Regions from separate parts of the Bacillus sp. C28GYM-DRY-1 genome, predicted to be linked through region 1. Evidence: a T-box and tRNA genes for the amino acid it is inferred to sense, from the RefSeq annotation. Region 1 holds a T-box; the other holds one or more tRNA genes.
The links. The T-box of region 1 lies ahead of ileS (isoleucine--tRNA ligase). A T-box ahead of a tRNA ligase gene usually reads a tRNA of that ligase, here a tRNA-Ile.
Positions count from the first base shown of each region.

Region 2: it has a tRNA-Ile gene. The T-box ahead of ileS (isoleucine--tRNA ligase) is inferred to sense a tRNA for this amino acid. The anticodon was not compared.

Region 1 covers NZ_JAUMKF010000001.1:71,322-74,689, reverse strand. Annotated here, with positions in the region: gene ileS (isoleucine--tRNA ligase) at 1-1,162, opposite strand, end outside; T-box leader at 1,216-1,442, opposite strand; gene divIVA (septum site-determining protein DivIVA) at 1,505-1,999, opposite strand; gene Q3W56_RS00365 (YlmH family RNA-binding protein) at 2,093-2,866, opposite strand; gene Q3W56_RS00360 (YggT family protein) at 2,927-3,199, opposite strand; gene sepF (cell division protein SepF) at 3,206-3,368, opposite strand, start outside.
Region 2 covers NZ_JAUMKF010000009.1:155,049-158,416, reverse strand. Annotated here, with positions in the region: partial or broken rRNA gene Q3W56_RS11120 (23S ribosomal RNA) at 1-8, shown strand, start outside; rRNA gene rrf (5S ribosomal RNA) at 143-258, shown strand; tRNA gene Q3W56_RS11110 (tRNA-Val) at 281-356, shown strand; tRNA gene Q3W56_RS11105 (tRNA-Thr) at 389-464, shown strand; tRNA gene Q3W56_RS11100 (tRNA-Lys) at 502-577, shown strand; tRNA gene Q3W56_RS11095 (tRNA-Leu) at 588-674, shown strand; tRNA gene Q3W56_RS11090 (tRNA-Gly) at 680-754, shown strand; tRNA gene Q3W56_RS11085 (tRNA-Leu) at 769-854, shown strand; tRNA gene Q3W56_RS11080 (tRNA-Arg) at 864-940, shown strand; tRNA gene Q3W56_RS11075 (tRNA-Pro) at 967-1,043, shown strand; tRNA gene Q3W56_RS11070 (tRNA-Ala) at 1,049-1,121, shown strand; tRNA gene Q3W56_RS11065 (tRNA-Met) at 1,146-1,222, shown strand; tRNA gene Q3W56_RS11060 (tRNA-Ile) at 1,225-1,301, shown strand; tRNA gene Q3W56_RS11055 (tRNA-Ser) at 1,308-1,400, shown strand; tRNA gene Q3W56_RS11050 (tRNA-Met) at 1,418-1,494, shown strand; tRNA gene Q3W56_RS11045 (tRNA-Asp) at 1,559-1,635, shown strand; tRNA gene Q3W56_RS11040 (tRNA-Phe) at 1,648-1,723, shown strand; tRNA gene Q3W56_RS11035 (tRNA-His) at 1,743-1,818, shown strand; tRNA gene Q3W56_RS11030 (tRNA-Gly) at 1,828-1,901, shown strand; tRNA gene Q3W56_RS11025 (tRNA-Ile) at 1,917-1,993, shown strand; tRNA gene Q3W56_RS11020 (tRNA-Asn) at 2,004-2,078, shown strand; tRNA gene Q3W56_RS11015 (tRNA-Ser) at 2,082-2,172, shown strand; tRNA gene Q3W56_RS11010 (tRNA-Glu) at 2,203-2,274, shown strand; partial or broken gene Q3W56_RS11005 (glycogen/starch/alpha-glucan phosphorylase) at 2,523-3,116, shown strand; gene Q3W56_RS11000 (TspO/MBR family protein) at 3,133-3,368, opposite strand, start outside.

The DNA of each region.
Region 1 (3,368 bases):
ATTCAAGCTTCACAAGCGCGCCTTTTTCATCAAGCTGCTGCGTGATCGCTTTGTTCGCATCATCATAGAACATACCTTCAAAGCCTGGAGCTTCGCTTGTCATTACACCTTTTGCATCAACTGGACATAGCACATCCAAACCGTATTTTTGGCCGATGATAAAGTCATCTTCCCCGTGTCCCGGCGCTGTGTGAACGCAGCCTGTTCCGGCATCAGTTGTTACGTGTTCGCCAAGCATAACGAGAGAGTCTCTGCCATATAGCGGGTGTTCAGCGATAATGTTCTCAAGGTCTTTCCCTTTGATCGTTCTTGTTACTACATATTGATCAAATCCGCATGCAGATGCAACATTTTCGACTAAAGCACTTGCTACAACAAAGCGATCTTCACCTACTGCAATCACGCTGTACTCAAGATCAGGGTGCACTGAAATTCCGAGGTTCGCCGGAATTGTCCAAGGTGTTGTTGTCCAAATGATGATGCGCTCACCGTTTTCAAGAACGCCTTTTCCGTCTTTCACACCGAAAGCAACGTAAATAGATGCTGACCGTTTGTCTTGATATTCGATCTCGGCTTCAGCCAAAGCAGATTCACTTGAAGGTGACCAGTTAACCGGTTTAAGACCTTTATAAATGTAACCTCGTTTTGCCATCTCACCAAACACGCGGATTTGCTGCGCTTCGTATTCCGGTTTTAATGTCACATATGGGTTTTCCCAATCACCGCGGACACCAAGGCGTTTAAACTGCTCACGCTGTCCCTCGATTTGCTTCCAAGCGTATTCTTCGCACAGTTTGCGGAACTCCGCTACTGACATTTCTTTGCGGTTGACTTTTTTGTTTTTTGTGAGAGCCGTCTCAATCGGCAATCCGTGTGTATCCCAGCCCGGTACATACGGCGCGTTATAGCCGCTCATTGATTTGTAGCGCACAATAAAATCCTTCAAAATCTTGTTAAGCGCGTGTCCCATATGGATATCGCCGTTTGCATACGGAGGTCCGTCGTGTAAAACAAATTTCGGGCGGTCTTTCGTCCGTTCCTGTACAAGGCGGTAGATATCCTCTTCCTCCCATTTCTTTTGAATGTCAGGCTCACGGTTTGGCAAATTTCCACGCATCGGGAAATCTGTTTTTGGCATTAAGAGCGTTTCTTTAAAATCCATTTTCATTCCTCCACTGCAACTTTTTCAGAAAATAAAAAAAGCCCTCTCATCCCATAAGGGACGAGAAAGCTTATCTCGCGGTACCACCCTTTTAGAAAAAGCAAGCATACGCCTTTTCCTCTCGAGCATCGTAACGTGATGAACGTCCTAACCTACTGTGAGTTCAGAAAGGAAACTTAAGGGCTGATCTACATGATTCCGGCCTTCCCGGACTCTCACCATCTCCGGGTCGCTATAAAGGCCTGAAGGAAACATGACTGTCCCTTTCAACCGTTTTTTCATCTGAATTTATGAACGTATTATATTCGACAAGCTAAGAAAATGTCAAGGTAATCAAAAAATTTATTCCTTTTCCTCAAATACTGCGTCGACTTCATACTCAAGAAGATGATCCCAATCGTCATTTTTCAGAAGATCGAGCTGAGCTTCAATCAGCATTTGGAAACGTGTTCTGAAAACTTTAGACTGTTTTTTCAGCTCTTCAATTTCCATGGCAATTTTTCTTGATTTTGATAAAGATTCGTTGATAATGCGATCAGCATTTTTCTCCGCTTCGCGTACGATCAGCTTTGCTTCTTTTTGAGAATTGCGTTTTACGTCTTCAGCCGCTTCTTGAGCAACTAAAATCGATTTATTCAGTGTTTCTTCAATATTGGCAAAGTGTCCGATTCTCTCATCAAGTTCATTGACTTTCGCTTCAAGCTCAGTTTTCTTACGGAGAACAATTTCGTAATCTTTTCTGACTTGTGCCAAGAATTCATTTACTTCATCTTCATCATATCCGCGAAAACTTTTTGTAAAGGTCTTGTTGTGAATATCATTTGGCGTTAATGGCATGATGCCACCTCCATTTTTACATTTCAGTACGGTTATCTAGTTCACATTATAAAACAAATTTCGCACAGATGGAGAAAAAAACTGAAAAACTGACTATTTTTGTCGTTCAAACGTGACTCTCCACTTGTCTTTTTTGGTTTTTCCTTCGATTTTTGTTAAACTGCATCGGCCAAAGCCCCTGATAGACAGCATGTCCCCTTCTGCCACCATGTATGAAGGATCTTCAACCACCTTCCAGTTCACTTTCACAAGGCCGTTTTTCACAAGCGCCTGTGATTTCTGGCGGGATTGTCTGCTCATAGAGGCACAGACGGCGTCAAGCCTTAATGAAGAAACCGTGTCATCTCTTATTTCGACATCAACTGCTGGAATGTTAAGGTCTGATAAGTCGATTTTCTCTAGGCTGACTGCCGCTTTGCCTGCTTGGGTCAGCTGTGCAGCCACAAAATCAGCGGTATCGGCTGAGACAATCAATTGCACTGATGTCTCAGAAAACACGATGTCACCAAACTTTTGACGCTTTAAGCCTATGCCCATTAATGCACCAAGCAGAGAACGGTGATCTACAGAGACAAACTTTTCAGCATAACGGACGTTAAACGCCTGCAGTTCAAAATCCGATTCTTCCGGAGTGATGTACTCTGGATACAGAATCGCCCGTTTTCGTTCCGCTCTGTCATAGCCGCCGGAAAAAGCAAGCCCGACGTCTGCCTGTCCGGTAACAGCAGAGAGGATGACCTGCTCTCGGGGATCTAAAAAGTCAGTCAGCTTCATCCTGTACTGCTCCTGGACAATACTTTTCCATTCGAGCGCCTGATCAATAAAGGCCCGCTCGTCTTTTCTGAAGTGCTGATATATATCGCTCATCGTCTTTCCCTTCTATGTAAAGAGGCTTGGCTGCTGCCAAGCCCCTATCAAACTGTCACATTAAAACGCAATCATGCGATAAAGCCCCCACAAGCCGGTTGTCGCAAACCGCAGCACAAGTATAGCTACGATCGGTGAAATATCCAGCATGGCGATCGGTGGGATGATTTTTCTAAATGGTTCGAGATATGGTTCACAAATCGAAGCTAAAAACCGCCCGACTGCCGTTTCCCTTGTACTCGGCACCCATGACATAAAAATATATATGATCAGGGCAAATGAGTATATTGTAATTAATAAGTTTAAAACCGAAAAAACTTGATAAAGGATCATCTCGCTTTACCACCTCTGATGTTCGTCTTCAGATATGAGCTCAGAAATTGTGCCTGATACATCTACGTTGTCAGGCGTGCAGAGGAAAATATCCGAGCCGATTCTTTGAATATCGCCGCCAATGGCATAAACGGTTCCGCTTAAAAAGTCAACAATCCGCTTAGCCTGG
Region 2 (3,368 bases), on a different contig from region 1:
TTAACCACATTTTGAATAATGTCACACCTGTTATCTAGTTTTGAGAGAACACCTCTCTAAAAGGCGGAAAAGCAAAGAAACTCCGCTAAGGGCTCTCACATCCTGTGAGAAACGCCCAGTACCTTCATCCTGAAGGCATTTGTTTGGTGGCGATAGCGAAGAGGTCACACCCGTTCCCATGCCGAACACGGAAGTTAAGCTCTTCAGCGCCGATGGTAGTCGGGGGTTTCCCCCTGTGAGAGTAGGACGCCGCCAAGCAATTGCACGTTAGTGTAATTATGGAGGATTAGCTCAGCTGGGAGAGCATCTGCCTTACAAGCAGAGGGTCGGCGGTTCGAGCCCGTCATCCTCCACCATTTTTCATTATACATATCGGTTGTACATATATGCCGGTGTAGCTCAATTGGTAGAGCAACTGACTTGTAATCAGTAGGTTGGGGGTTCAAGTCCTCTTGCCGGCACCACTTTTATATGATATAATATTCAAGTCTCTTGTAAGAAGAGCCATTAGCTCAGTTGGTAGAGCATCTGACTTTTAATCAGAGGGTCGAAGGTTCGAGTCCTTCATGGCTCACCATTTATTTGTTGCGGATGTGGCGGAATTGGCAGACGCGCTAGAATCAGGCTCTAGTGTCTTTACAGACGTGGGGGTTCAAGTCCCTTCATCCGCACCATTTCTGCGGAAGTAGTTCAGTGGTAGAACACCACCTTGCCAAGGTGGGGGTCGCGGGTTCGAATCCCGTCTTCCGCTCCAACTATACCATCCACGCCGGGGTGGTGGAATTGGCAGACACACAGGACTTAAAATCCTGCGGTAGGTGACTACCGTGCCGGTTCAAGTCCGGCCCTCGGCATTAAGTTTTGCGCCCGTAGCTCAATTGGATAGAGCGTTTGACTACGGATCAAAAGGTTAGGGGTTCGACTCCTCTCGGGCGCGCCATTATTCTTATAGAATAGTTAGGAAATCGGGAAGTAGCTCAGCTTGGTAGAGCACATGGTTTGGGACCATGGGGTCGCAGGTTCGAATCCTGTCTTCCCGACCATTCTTGGGGCCTTAGCTCAGCTGGGAGAGCGCCTGCTTTGCACGCAGGAGGTCAGCGGTTCGATCCCGCTAGGCTCCACTTGGTTTCAATAAATATTTATTTGGCGGTGTAGCTCAGCTGGCTAGAGCGTACGGTTCATACCCGTGAGGTCGGGGGTTCGATCCCCTCCGCCGCTACCAATGGACCTTTAGCTCAGTTGGTTAGAGCAGACGGCTCATAACCGTCCGGTCGTAGGTTCGAGTCCTACAAGGTCCACCACTATATGGAGGAATACCCAAGTCTGGCTGAAGGGATCGGTCTTGAAAACCGACAGGGGTGTCAAAGCCCGCGGGGGTTCGAATCCCTCTTCCTCCGCCATATATATTCTTAATCATCGCGGGGTGGAGCAGTTCGGTAGCTCGTCGGGCTCATAACCCGAAGGTCGCAGGTTCAAATCCTGCCCCCGCAACCAAAATATGTGAATGAAACAAGGAGTGCCTGAAGGGTACAACACCAATAATTCACTTTATACATATGGTCCGGTAGTTCAGTTGGTTAGAATGCCTGCCTGTCACGCAGGAGGTCGCGGGTTCGAGTCCCGTCCGGACCGCCATTTAAATACTTAGGCTCGGTAGCTCAGTTGGTAGAGCAACGGACTGAAAATCCGTGTGTCGGCGGTTCGATTCCGTCCCGAGCCACCATTTATCAATATATATTTTGGCGGTTGTGGCGAAGTGGTTAACGCACCAGATTGTGGCTCTGGCATTCGTGGGTTCGATTCCCATCAATCGCCCCAAATAAAATTGCGGGTGTAGTTTAGTGGTAAAACCTCAGCCTTCCAAGCTGATGTCGTGGGTTCGATTCCCATCACCCGCTCCAATTCTAAACTGTCATGGGCCTGTAGCTCAGCTGGTTAGAGCGCACGCCTGATAAGCGTGAGGTCGATGGTTCGAGTCCATTCAGGCCCACCATGGCTTATATTCCACAGTAGCTCAGTGGTAGAGCTATCGGCTGTTAACCGATCGGTCGCAGGTTCGAATCCTGCCTGTGGAGCCAAATGGAGAAGTACTCAAGTGGCTGAAGAGGCGCCCCTGCTAAGGGTGTAGGTCGTGTAAGCGGCGCGAGGGTTCAAATCCCTCCTTCTCCGCCATAAGATTACAGATATAAGTTCTCAACCATCGGCCCGTTGGTCAAGCGGTTAAGACACCGCCCTTTCACGGCGGTAACACGGGTTCGAATCCCGTACGGGTCATCCAAAAACCTTGCATATCCTGCAAGGTTTTTTATTTTTTATAAATGCTGATATGGCTTAGATATCATTCTATATTCTATAAACAGGCAACAAAAATCTTCATATATTTTGTTTTTCTTCGGAAAATAAAGTTAATTGTCAATAAGTATATAAGTATAAGCGTTTTAATGAGAGGGCTTTTTTATTTCTTCGGATAAATACTATAAATGAAAACTATGATGTCAGAGGAGAACAGCATTTGATGCACAAAGCGAACGAAGCTGAATGTTCTTCATATTATGTATTTGTATAATCGGCTCAAAGAGGACTCGGGATTTTCAATCTATCCGCAAACCTTTATTTTCGGGGCAAAGGCTTCACCAAGCTGTTATTATGCCAAGAAAATCATTAAGCTGATCCATTCTGTCGCAGAAAAGGTCAACTATGATCCGGCAGTCAAACAGCTGATCAAGATCGTTTTTTTGGAAAATTACAGAGTTTCTATGGCTGAGCGGATTTTTCCGGCATCAGATGTTAGTGAACAAATTTCAACTGCAAGCAAGGAAGCGTCTGGTAAAGGAAATATGAAGTTCATGATGAACGGCGCCTTGACTATTGGCACGCATGATGGCGCAAATATTGAGATACTTGAGCAGGTGGGGCCTGATTGTATTTACACATTCGGCTTAAAGGCGGATGAAGTTCTATCGTATCAGGAAAACGGTGGCTATAGATCGAGGGAATATTATCAGCATGACCGCAGAATCAGGCAGGTAGCGGATCAACTGATCAACGGTTTCTTTGAAGGGGAAGCAGATGAATTTGAATCGATCTATGACTCGCTGCTTCCGCATTATGAAAAGCCGCTTAAGCGGCTTTTCACAGATTCATGGAATAGATTGTGAAGGATAAAAATGTCGCAAATGCACTCCATAAAACATAAGGCAAAAGAAGATAGCTTGCGGCTCTGCTGTATTTTCTCGCTATGATCATTAAAAAGAGTGCAGTGATGGCGACAAGCAGGGAGTCAATTGATGCAGCAAGCAGATTCTTTTGGGTAAATTGAAAATAGCTGAATGCCTGATTAAGCACATAATTAATCAAAAGCGTAAGCC